2 regions of the Nocardioides exalbidus genome follow, and region 1 is predicted to be linked to the other one. Evidence: predicted binding sites of a transcription regulator. Region 1 holds the regulator's gene; the other holds the start of a gene.
The links. Region 1 encodes LexA, which represses DNA repair genes until DNA is damaged. Its sites were predicted from a motif close to TCGAACANNTGTTCGA; they were not measured.

Region 1 (6,161 bases):
CAGCACGCCGCGCACGTGCCCGGACTTCAGGTAGTAGACGACGCCGGTGCCGACCTCGCCGTCCTTCCAGTCCTCGACCAGGTCGAGGTCGCTCTTCGTCTCGCCGACGGCCTCGTAGCCGTGGTCGAGGATGTCGGACCAGAAGAAGGGCGTGTAGTCGTAGGTCTCGTCGCTGCCGGTCATGGCCTTGCCGGCGGCCTCACCGGACTTCTCGGCGTGGTCGACGTGCTCGACGCGACGACGGCCGAGCAGCGCGTCGTCGTACGCCGCCACGTCGCCCGCGGCCCACACGTCCTCGGCGCTGGTGCGCAGGTGCTCGTCGACGACGATGCCGTTGTCGACCTCGAGCCCCGCAGCGTCCGCCAGACCGGTGCGGGGGAGCACCCCGACGCCGATGACCGCGCCGTCGGCAGTGATGTCGGTGCCGTCCTCGAGGCTGATCCGGACGCCGCCGTCCTCCTCCTGCCCACCCTCGACCGAGCCGTGCACGATCGTGACGCCCTTGTCGGCGAAGGCCTTGGTCAGCGTCGCGGCCAGCGCGCGCGGGAACATCTGCTCCTGCACGTCCTCGAGGTCGAGCACGAGCGTGACGGTCACGCCGTTCTGCACGAGGGCGGAGGTGATCTCCGACCCGATGTAGCCACCGCCGACGACCACGACGTGGCTGCCCTCCCCGGCGAACGCGCGCAGCCGCTCGTAGTCCGCGGCCGTGCGGTAGTAGACCACCCGCGGGCCGGGGTCGATGCCGAGCACGCGCGGCTCGGCGCCGGTGGCGAGCAGCAGCTTGCCGTAGGACACCGACGTCCCGTCAGCCAGGCGTACGACGTGCGCGCCCGGATCGATCTCCGTCACGGTCGTGTCGGTGACCAGGTCGACCGCGTCGTCCTCGTCGAGGTCGCCGGCCAGGTCGGAGTCGGCGAGCGTCTTGTCGTCGTCGAGCCAGAGGTCCTTGGACAGGTCCGGGCGGTAGAGCGGCCTCGCGGGCTCGGACCCGAGCACGGCGATCGTGCCGCCCCCGTCCCCGGACCGGATCCCCTTCACTGCACTGGCAGCGGTGACGCCTGCTCCGACGATGACGTAGTCGTACGACTCCTTGATGGCGCTCATCTGGCCATCGTGTCCGGCGGATACGGCCGTTTCAACGCACGAACGGGTGGACACCCGTGGAGGTGTCCACCCGTGCGATGGTTGAGCAGGGCGCCCCGCGCCCGTGTCGAGACCCAGCTCAGATGCTGCGCAGGACCGCCGTCACAACGCCGAGGATCGTGGCGTTGTCACCCGGGATCGGGTCGTACGCGGTGTTGTGCGGCAGCAGCCAGACGTGGCCGTCCTTGCGCTGGAACGTCTTGACGGTGGCCTCGCCCTCGATCATCGCGGCGACGATCTGGCCGTTCTCGGCCGTCTGCTCCTGGCGGATGACGACGTAGTCGCCGTTGCAGATGGCCGCGTCGACCATCGAGTCACCGGAGACCTCGAGGAGGAAGAGCGTGCCGTCGCCGACGAGCTGCTTGGGCAGCGGAAAGACGTCGGTGACCTGCTCCTCGGCGAGGATCGGGCCACCGGCGGCGATGCGGCCCACGACGGGGATGTTGACCGCGGTCGGCGAGACGTCGCCGATGCCGGTCTCGTCGACGCTCGACTCGTCGCCGCTGGAGATCGAGCGACGGGCGGCCATCACCTCGGGCAGGAACACCTCGAGGGCGCGCGGACGGTTGGGGTCGCGCTTGAGGAAGCCCTTGCTCTCGAGCACGCGCAGCTGGTGGGCGACGCTCGAGGAGGAGGTCAGGCCGACGGCCTGGCCGATCTCGCGCATCGACGGCGGGTAGCCCTTGGACTCGATGGAGTCCTTGATGGTCGCGAGCACGCGCTGCTGGCGCGGGGTCAGGCCCGTCGCGTCCGGGGGACCGTCGGGCATCTCGATGACGTTCTTGTCGTCTGACTTGGCCATCTGTGGAACCTCTCGACGCATGTCTGGACGGGCTGGTGGTGCGACTGCCGGACCAGGCCGGCTGTGCGAGCACCGTAGCCCGAACCGAGGGGCGTGATCAAACATCTGTTCGAAGCCGCGTGTCGCGCGAGACCGGTGGCGACACGCCGAACATTTGTTCAACAGGGGTCTTGCATCGTTCGAACACGTGCTCTAACGTCGTACACCTGTTCGATCGAACGTCTGATCGACAACCACCCACTGTCGGTGGCTGTCGCTAGACATTCCTCCGACAACTTCCACCCGGCTGATCTTCCCCAGGAGGCCACACCATGAGCACCCTCAGCCTTTCTCCGGTCTTCACCGCCAGCCCCGCCACCGCTCGCCCGCGTTCGACCGTGCGGCTGACGCGACGTGGCCGGCTCGTCGTCTTCCTGACGTCGCTCTTCCTCGTCCTCGGCGTGGCGATCATGCTGGCCGGCGGTGCCGTCGGCACCGACTCGGCCGGCCAGCCCGTGCCGACCGAGGTCGTCCAGGTCGCCCCCGGCGACACCCTCTGGGGCATCGCCAGCGACATCGCCACCGAAGGTGACGTCCGCGGGATGATGACCCAGATCGAGCGGCTCAACGCCCTCGACTCCGCCAGCCTCACGGCTGGCCAGAAGCTCCGCGTCCCGGTCGTCACCGAGTAGGCGCAGAGGCCTCCATCAGCCGCTTCGACCCCGGCTGGTGGACCAAGGGGAAGGCGAGGGGCGGGCCATGTGCCCGCCCCTCGGCGCATTTCGGTTTGTCCACAGGCTTTGCCGACGCACTGGTTCGAGACGCTCCGTCATGGGTAACTTGACTGCGTTCAACGCTCTCGGGAAGGCCCACTCGATGCACGTACGCCGCGCCCTCGCGCTCGCCCTGGTCGCACCCCTGCTCCTCGCCGGGTGCTCCGACGACCCCGAGCCCAAGCCGAAGATGCCGGAGACGTCGACCTCGACGCCCACGGATGAGCCGACGGAGACCGAGACGCCTGAGGCCGAGAGCGCGGAGGAGTTCATCCGGCGCTGGGTGAAGGCGGGCGACGAGATGCAGGTGACTGGGGACACCGCCGAGTACGACGCCATGACGCCAAAGTGCTCGCCTTGTCAGGCGTTCGTCGACAACGTGAGCGAGGTGTACGCCGCCGGTGGAAGCGCCGAGTTCGCCGGTTCGACCATCGTGAGCATCAAGCAACTCGGCAAGACGCCTCCCACCTTCAACCTCACGAAAGATCTACCCGACACGGTCATCTCGCGACCGGGTGAGGCCCCGGAAACCCTGCCGGGAGGGCGCACCACGCTGAGAGTCACGCTTGGCAAGGCATCGGGCAATTGGGTCGTGACCCACTTTGGAATCCTGTGAAGCCCTTTCATGCACTCCGAGCCCTCGTGCTGGTGGCTGCCCTGCTCATCACTCCAGCTGTTTCGAGTCCAGCTTCTGCCGAGCCATCGCCATGCATCACCGTTGGGTGGGAACAGGCAGATGCCGAATGCCAGTGGACGTATGCCGACTACAGCTCGAGTTCCGGCTCCGGAGATGGGCACACGTGGGTCGTCACGATCCAGTGCAGCAATGGCGGCATCTGCGCTGAGCACGTCGAGTGTCTCGAGAACGGGGAGGAGGGCTTCGTCCACGACGTCTACATGGATGGCACCGACGTCGGCGACGTCTGCGTACCCGAGAGCCAAGTGGAGGAGGTCAACATCGCCGAGCTTGCTATCCGCGAGTTCAAGCGCCTGACGTGGCCCTCGTCCGAGCTCGTCGTCCAACCGCCCGGCGGCAAGACACTGGTCAACCTCGAGACGAACTTCTACACGACCAACGACCAGGTCAGCACGCGGACCGTCACGCTGGCCGGTCGCCGCGTCGAGATCCGTGCGATGCCGTCGTACACCTTCAAGTTCGGCGACGGTCAGAGCACGGCGACGACCAACCCGGGTCGCCCGCACCCGAATCTCGACGTCACCCACGTCTACCTGGCGACCGGCGACGTCGTGGTCAGCGTCGACACCACGTACGCGGGCCAGTTCCGGATCGGCGACGGCGACTGGCAGTCGATCCCGGACGCGCTCACCGTCGCCGGCGCCGGCTCGGACCTCCGGGTCGTCGAGGCGCTGCCCCAGCTCGTCATCCGCTGAGCGCGACGTCCTCGAGCGGACGCCGCGCTAGCGAGCCGCGCGCTTCCCGCCGACCGGCCGAGGAGCAGGAGCGGGGGAGTCGGGGGCCGAGGTGACCCCCAGGGCCCGCATCATCCGGGCGACCAGCAGCAGCCCCACGAAGAGGCACGCGATCGCGCCGAGGCAGGCGAGGGCCATGAAGCCCCAGGCGCCTGAGCTGCCCCCGCGCGCGGCCGTACCGAAGTCGATGGCGGCGTAGACGAGGTAGCCCCAGGCGACCACGCAGACGGTGATCGCCGCGCCCAGGAAGAGCGCCGCGCGGTTGAGGGAGCGGGGCTGGCGAGTGCCACGCCTCGACCCTGCTCGCTTCCCCGTGGACACGGGGAACAGTGTGACGCATGTGACCGGAGGGGGACACCCGAACTGACCACAAACACGGGTCGACACGCCGCCCCGACAGGACTCGAAATCGCTCTGACCTGCAGTTTTGTGAGCGCCGCCAAATTGGTCGGCAGAGGTTCCGCATTCGCTTGCCAAGCATTGTGGTCGGGGCGTACGGTTACCACTACATCTAGTAGTTACACCGCTGTAGTTATCCACATCTGGTGCACAAGCTAGAGGCCGAAGCGCACAGCTTGAGGCTAGTTGTCCACAGGAACATCCCCAAGCCGCACCCTGTTATGAGGGTGTACGAAGCGCGCCCTGACGACGCGAGAGGAGGACCCATGCACTGTCCCTACTGCAAGAACGAGGACACCAAGGTCCTCGACTCCCGCGTCGCCGACGACGGCGGTTCGATCCGCCGCCGGCGCACCTGCTCGGAGTGCGACCGCCGCTTCACGACGATCGAGAAGATGCAGCTCACGGTGCTCAAGCGCTCCGGTGCGACCGAGCCGTTCAACCGCGACAAGGCGATCGCCGGCGTCCGCAAGGCCTGCAAGGGCCGCCCGGTCACCGACGCCCAGCTCGCCTGCCTCGGCCAGGACGTCGAGGACGCCCTGCGCCTGAGCGGCCAGGCCGAGTTCGACGCGAACGACGTCGGCCTGGCGATCCTGGCCCCGCTGCGCGCGCTCGACGAGGTGGCGTACCTCCGCTTCGCGAGCGTCTACCGCGCGTTCGAGTCGGCTGACGACTTCGACGCCGAGATCAAGATGCTGCGGCTCGAACGAGCCGCAGCCGACGATCAGCCCGCCGCCGAATCGGCGCACTCGGGCTGACCCCCAGACGGCCCGGCAGGTAGTGGGGAAGCTGCCTGCCGGGCCTACCAATGCCGCGGACGCATTCCGCACACCTGCAGGACATCAGCACCACCACACGGCAGCACACACCACGAGGGAACGAGGAGCCCGAATGACCGAGACGGCGAGCGCCCGCAGCAAGCGTGCGACGAAGGGCAAGGGTCTGACGCTGGAGCGCGTCTTCAGCACCGAGGGCACCCACCCCTACGACGAGATCACCTGGGAGCGCCGCGACGTCGTCCAGACCAACTGGAAGACCGGCGAGACCGTCTTCGAGCAGCGCGGCGTGGAGTACCCCGACACCTGGTCGGTCAACGCCTCCACGATCGTCACCACCAAGTACTTCCGCGGCGCCGTCGGCACCGACGTCCGCGAGTGGAGCCTCAAGCAGCTCATCGACCGGATCGTGACGACGTACACCAGGGCCGGTGTCGACCACGGCTACTTCGCCACCCCCGGCGACGCCGAGATCTTCGAGCACGAGCTCACCTGGCTCTTGGTCAACCAGTACTTCTCGTTCAACAGCCCCGTGTGGTTCAACGTCGGCACGGCGTCGCCGCAGCAGGTCTCGGCCTGCTTCATCCTCAGCGTCGACGACTCGATGGACTCGATCCTCAACTGGTACAAGGAGGAGGGCTTCATCTTCAAGGGCGGCTCCGGTGCCGGCCTCAACCTCTCCCGCATCCGCTCGTCCAAGGAGCTGCTCAGCTCCGGTGGTACGGCGTCGGGTCCCGTCTCCTTCATGCGCGGCGCCGACGCCTCCGCGGGCACCATCAAGTCGGGCGGCGCGACGCGTCGTGCGGCCAAGATGGTCGTCCTCGACGTCGACCACCCGGACATCGAGGAGTTCGT
Region 2 (6,161 bases), 1.5 Mb from region 1:
GGGTCGTTCATCGATTCAGTCTTGCTGTCGGTCGACGGCTTCTACCGAGACGTCCTCGAATCACTGCGTGCGTGGTCCGCGGCGCCGCCCAAGCTCCGACCCGCCGCGATGTCGGAGTCGCCAGAAGTCGATCCGGATGTGAGCACTTCGCTCGTCTCGACCGACTACTCCTCTCAGGACGGCGCGAGCCTGGCGCCGCCGCGGACGGGGTCACTCCCCTCGCCTGACTTCGACTCGAACACCCAGCCCTGACTGCGCGCGCCCGTGGCCCGATCACCGGGTGGTGTCGGGCAGTGGGGCGGTCAGGGTCTGCGGGGTGGTTGCCGGTGCTCGGGCGGGAGCGGTCTCGGCCTGGGCGGGTCGGTGGTGACGACGCGTCCGGACGGCAGGGTCCACTCGTACGCCCCGTCGTCACGGCGCCGGTAGGTGAAGGTGCCGAAGGTCTTGGCGCGGTGGTGCCGACGGCACAGGGGCGCGAGATTGTCGGGCCGGGTCTGGCCGGGCGGCCCTGCGCCGGTGTCGCCACTGATCGGGACGTAGGCGTCGATGTGGTCGAGGTCGGCCTGCGCGGACGGGCGGGTGCAGGCAGGGAAGACGCACGTCTGGTCGCGGTGGCGGACCATGGCTGCCATCCGGGCGGGTGGGTCGTGGCGATCAACCGGCGGGTGTGCGGCGGGATCGAGGTCGACCACGGGCTCGATGATCACGGTGCCGGCGGTGAGGAGCCACGTGCGGAGCCGACCGATGAGCATCGGGCCGAGCTGCGGGCACCGGGCCACGCCGAACCGGTCAGCGCTCGCTGGGGCGAGGAGGTGACGGTCGGTGACGTGGACGACCAGCCTCACCTGACCCGCCGCACCCCCTCTCTCGCCCGTGGCCGCGCCTGCCACGTCGCCGGCGCCGCCGGGAGGTGTCGGCCGGCGGAACGGTGACGGGGTGGCGTGGGCGGCATCGTCGGCGACGCAGGTCCTCGGGTCATCGTCGTCGAGGCCGCCTGCCGCAGCGAGGAGGTGGAGGGCCTGCTGGGGGTCGGCGAGGAGCCCGACGGCGTGGGCGCGGCGAGCGCCGAGGTCACCACCGTGGCCCAGCGCCTTCATCGTGGTCGCCATCGCGGACACGGTGTGGTCGAACGCGATCGCGTCACCGGTGTCGAGGCTCATGAACACCTCGCTGACGCCGAGTGCGCCTTCCTCGTGGTGGACCTCGACGCGCCGGCGGGCCAGCGCTGCGTCGTGGTCGGCGATCGCGCGGTCCGGGTCGGCGTACAACCTCGCCTCGTGGACCAGGACCCCGACCCGGTGGGGATTCAGCCGGCGGGGCTGCCAGGCGAGCAGCCGGTCCGCGTGCCGCGCCGCGTCCGGGGTCAGGTCGCGCGACTCCCGCGCAGCCTCGCGACCGAGCCGCACCGGCACCGCCTGCGACCGAACGAGCGCCCACAACCGGGGCAGGCGGTGGGCCAGGTCGAGGACGTCGCCCAGCAGCACAAAGGTCGCCTCGTGGGACAGCTCCAGTGCGGCGGCCAGCTCCACGACCGCGAACTCCGCCACCAGCGGCGCGCCCGGACCCGCGATGGGCAGCGGCCGCTCGCCGAACAGCGCAGCCCGGCTGCCGGGTGCGTGGATCGTCTCCGAGCGCCAGCCCGCCGAGTCGGCGAGGTCGGTCACGACGTGGGCGTGGGCCCACGCGAGGGCGGACTCCAGCACCTCGACCTCCGCCCGCCGTCGCGCACCGATCGCCGCAGCAGCCCGGTCCAGCGCCGCACGGGACAAGGCCGTGCCGGCGAGCGGAGCCAGACTGGTGATGGACATGAATCCATTGTCCCAGAGCCCGCCGACACCTGACCTGCAGAAACCATGTGAGAATCTGCGACATTCGATCAAGTGATCGATTCGCCGGACTGCCTCGAGGGATCTCGACCCAGGTCCCGGCATCAATTCGCGCGACGTCGCCCGCCAGACCGGTGAGAATGTCCCTCGATGTTCGCCGCACTGATCCGCTACGCCACCCCGCCGTCGCTCCTCGCCCGTCGGCTCTCGACCCAGTCGCTGCTGTTCGCGTCGGGCGAGGGCACCTTCCTGGCGGGCTCCGCGGTGTTCTTCACCATGGTGGTCGGCCTCTCGCTAGCCGAGGTCGGCATCGGGCTCACGGTGGCGGCGGTCGCCAGCTTCATCGTGGCGGTGCCCAGCGGCAAGCTCGTCGACCACTTCGGGCCCAAGCGGATGTGGTCGCTCAGCGCCATCGTCCAGGGCCTGCTGTTCCTGGCGTGGCCCTTCATCGACAGCTTCCCCGAATACATCGCGCTCGCCGTCGTGATGGAGGTGGCCGGCACGCTCGGGGGCGCCGCGCACGGTGCGTACGTCATCGACGTGCTGCCTCCGTCCGAGCGGGTCGAGTCGCGGGCCTACATGTACTCCGCGCTCAACGTCGGCTTCAGCCTCGGCGCCTTCCTCGGGGCCGGCGCGATCGCGTTCGGCACCGACGTGCTGCGGTGGGCGCCCGTCCTGACCGCGATCCTCTACGTCGCCAACAGCGCAGCCATCCTGCGACTGCCCGATGCCACGCACGACGTCCGTGGCGACGAGCCGCGGGCCAAGCCCGAGGGCATCCCTGCGATCCGCAACCGGAGCTGGATCGCAGCCACCTTCTTCATCGGGATCATGTGGACCAACCAGGTGCTGCTGCACACGGTGATCCCGGTCTGGCTGGTGACCGAGACCGATGCCCCGAAGGTCCTGGTGGCGGTGCTCTTCGCAGCCCACACCGTGATGTGCATCGTGCTCCCCCGGCTCGCCTCGCGGGGCATCCACGACGTCGACACCGCGCTGCGAGCCGTACGCCTCTCCACCGTCTTCTTCGTGCTCACCTGCCTGATCACGCTCGCCACGCACGAGACCGTCGGCTGGGTCACCATCGTGATGTTCTTCCTCGGCCACGTCGTGCTCACCTGGGCCGAGCTCTTCCTGTCCGCCTCGGGCTGGACCTTCGAGGCCGAGCTGATGGACCCGCGACGCCGCGGCGACTACCAGGGCGTCTCCGAGCTCGGCAGCACGCTCGGCCGCTTCTGGGCGCCTGCGGTCTACGGCTTCCTGGCGATGCACTGGGGCGCCTACGGCTGGCTCACCATCGCCGCGATCGTGACGTCGGGCGCGGTGGGCCTCCACTACGCCGCGCACGCCGGCCGCCGGTTCCTCGAGCGCAACGTCCCGGCCGACGTCCTCGCCGACGCCCGGGCCGACAAGCCGGACCCCGAGGAGGTCGTCGCCGCCGGACCTCCCTCGATGCTCGAACCCGAGCCCGCCCTGCCAGAATCCACCGGTGACCTCACCCGCTGACTGGCTCGCCGGCGCCCGGCCGCGCACCCTTCCCGCCGCCGTCGCCCCCGTGCTCGCCGGCACCGGCGTGGCTGCGTACGTCGACGGCGCGCCGCTCGGTGATCTCGCCTGGTGGAAGGCGCTGCTCGCCCTCGTCGTGAGCCTGGCGCTGCAGGTCGGCGTGAACTACGCCAACGACTACTCCGACGGCATCCGCGGCACCGACGCCGACCGCGTGGGCCCGATGCGGCTCGTCGGGTCCGGCACGGCGACCCCGCAGGCCGTGAAGACGGCTGCCTTCGCCGCCTTCGGTGTGGCGGGCGTGGCCGGCCTGGTGCTCGCCGCCACCACGGCGTGGTGGCTGGTCGCCGTCGGGCTGGTGTGCGTCGTCGCCGCCTGGTTCTACACCGGCGGCAAGACGCCCTACGGCTACCTCGGCCTCGGCGAGGTCATGGTCTTCGTCTTCTTCGGCCTCGTCGCGGTGATCGGTACGACGTTCGTGCTGACGCAGACCTGGGAGTGGCCGGCCCTCTACGCCGGCGTCGGCATCGGCTCGCTCGCGTGCGCGATCCTCGTCGCCAACAACCTGCGCGACATCCCCACCGACACGGTGGCCGGCAAGCGCACGCTCGCCGTCCGGCTCGGTGACGAGCGCACCCGCTACCTCTACGCCTTCCTCGTGCTCGTCGCGGCCGCGGCGGTCGTCGCGATCGCTGCGGCGACGACGTGGTGGGTGCTCCTCGGCCTGGTCTTCCTCGGCCGTGCGATCGCTCCGACGCGGGCCGTGCTGGGTGGCGCGCAGGGTCCCGCGCTCATCCCGGTCCTCGCGGCCACGGGCGCCTCCGAGCTGGCCTGGTCGGTCCTCGTGGCGGTGCCCCTCCTCGTGCGCGGCTAAATGCGTCGCCCGGCGGCGACGCCGCTGGCTACCGTGCGGACGTGGACTACGACTTCGCGACGCTCGACTTCCTCGACGACTCCGAGGAGGCGGTGGCGCGACGCCGCGGCTGGATCGGTGCGACCCTGCGCGGCTTCCGCGAGCCGCGTCCCGACGACGAGGTCGTCACGCGCTGGACGGCCCACTACCGGACCGACCGGGCCAGGGTCACCGGCGCTTGGCTGCCGCCGGGTGAGTTCGGCTCCGGTCCCATGCCCGTGGCGACCTACGCCAGCTTCGACAAGACGCTCAACGCCGGTCTCGAGCTGCTCCCGCTGCGGATGATCACCGACGTCACGACCAGCTCGACGCACCGCCGCCAGGGGCTGCTGCGACGCCTCCTCGAGGACGACCTCGCCGACGCCGTGGCGCAGGGTGTCCCGCTGGCGGCGCTGACCGCGTCGGAGGCCGAGATCTACGGCCGCTGGGGCTTCGGCCCGGCGACGTTCAACCAGACGATCGAGCTCGACACCTCGCCCGGGTTCGCCCTGCGGCCCCACGACGACCGCGGACGGGTCGAGATGGTGGAGCCGGCCGACGCCTGGCCCCACGTCAAGGCCGTCTTCGACGCCTTCCACGCCCGCCAGCGCGGGTCGGTCGAGTGGCCGGCGGCCTACGCGGACATCCACACCGGCGCGTTCGACTTCGACACGGGTGCCCCCAACACGAAGATCCGTGCGGCCGTCCACCTCGACGACGGCGGCACCGTCGACGGCTTCGTCATCTACTCGTGGGGCGAGGACTACACCCTGAAGGTCGCCGAGATGATCGCCCTCGACCCGACCGCGCAGCTCGGCCTGTGGTCCTTCCTGGCCCACACGGACCGGGCACAGAAGGTGACCTTCAACCTCGCCCACCCCGACGACCCGCTGCGCTGGGCGCTGGTGGACATCGACCGGCTCAAGCTGACGGCGAGCCGCCACTTCCTCTGGCTCCGCGTGCTCGACGTCCCGCGCGCGCTCGCGGCCCGGCCGTGGGGCGCCGACGACTCCCTCGTCCTCGAGGTCGACGACCCCCAGGGCCACGCCGCCGGCCGCTTCCGCGTGACGACCCGCGACGGCGTCGCCGAGGTGGCAACCACCGACGACGAGCCCGAGGTGACGATGAGCGCCGAGACGCTCGGCAGCCTGTACGCCGCCGGCGTACCGGTCCGGCAGCTGCACCGCGCGGGTCGGCTGGCCGCCACCCCCGACGCCGTACGACGCCTCGGTGCCGTCGCCGACCTCGAGGACGAGCCCTACAACCTCACGGGGTTCTGAGCGACAGGTCGCGGCCGAGGAGCGAGCCCAGCCGGGTCGCCTCCTCTGGCAGGCCGGCCGGGTCGCACGTCGACTCCAGCGCGGACCCGGACAGCCGCCACGTCCCGGCCACGACGCCGCCGACCACGACCGGGTTCGCACCCCGCGTCATGTCGGTGCGGTGGGAGGCGGGCACGATCCACGTGTCCTTCGTGCCGGGTCCCACCACCCAGTCGTCCTTGCCGGGCAGCAGCACGACCGCGTCGGAGGGCGCCACGGCGAGCAGCTCGTCGGCACGGTCCGCCGGGAGCCAGCGCCGCTCGCCGTCGACGTCCACCTCGACCAGGCGGTCCTCGACCGATGCCCACCAGCGCTTCAGCCGTGACCGGCCGGCGCTGAGCCCGCCACCGAGCCACTGCTCGAGGAGCTCGGGGGTCGTCGGGCCGTAGGCGTCGAGGTACGCCAGCACGGCACGCGGACCGGCCTCCTCGAGGGGCGGGACCCCCTGCCAGGCCGGGGCGACGGCCGGGCTCTGCAGGAGGAGCTCGCCCTCGGCCGACGGCGCGAGGGCGACGTCGCCCTGCCAGGCGAACGGCTTGAGGAGGGTGATGTTGGGCTCGGCGAACTCCTTCGCCAGGTGCTCCCACCGGCCACTGGTGACCGCGTCGGCCACGGCTT

Region 2: BLV76_RS10285 (HNH endonuclease signature motif containing protein) is a predicted target of LexA. The motif match lies at 1,873-1,888, and genes of this name have one in related genera.

The regions. Positions count from the first base shown of each region.
Region 1 covers NZ_FNRT01000002.1:613,062-619,222, reverse strand. Annotated here, with positions in the region: gene BLV76_RS03325 (NAD(P)/FAD-dependent oxidoreductase) at 1-1,107, opposite strand, end outside; gene lexA (transcriptional repressor LexA) at 1,226-1,948, opposite strand; gene BLV76_RS03315 (LysM peptidoglycan-binding domain-containing protein) at 2,260-2,619, shown strand; gene BLV76_RS03310 (hypothetical protein) at 2,804-3,316, shown strand; gene BLV76_RS03305 (hypothetical protein) at 3,598-4,092, shown strand; gene BLV76_RS03300 (hypothetical protein) at 4,120-4,452, opposite strand; gene nrdR (transcriptional regulator NrdR) at 4,797-5,288, shown strand; gene BLV76_RS03290 (vitamin B12-dependent ribonucleotide reductase) at 5,422-6,161, shown strand, end outside.
Region 2 covers NZ_FNRT01000002.1:2,077,037-2,083,197, reverse strand. Annotated here, with positions in the region: gene BLV76_RS10290 (hypothetical protein) at 1-252, shown strand, start outside; gene BLV76_RS10285 (HNH endonuclease signature motif containing protein) at 303-1,808, opposite strand; gene BLV76_RS10280 (MFS transporter) at 1,977-3,332, shown strand; gene BLV76_RS10275 (1,4-dihydroxy-2-naphthoate polyprenyltransferase) at 3,316-4,206, shown strand; gene BLV76_RS10270 (GNAT family N-acetyltransferase) at 4,248-5,504, shown strand; gene BLV76_RS10265 (DNA glycosylase AlkZ-like family protein) at 5,491-6,161, opposite strand, start outside.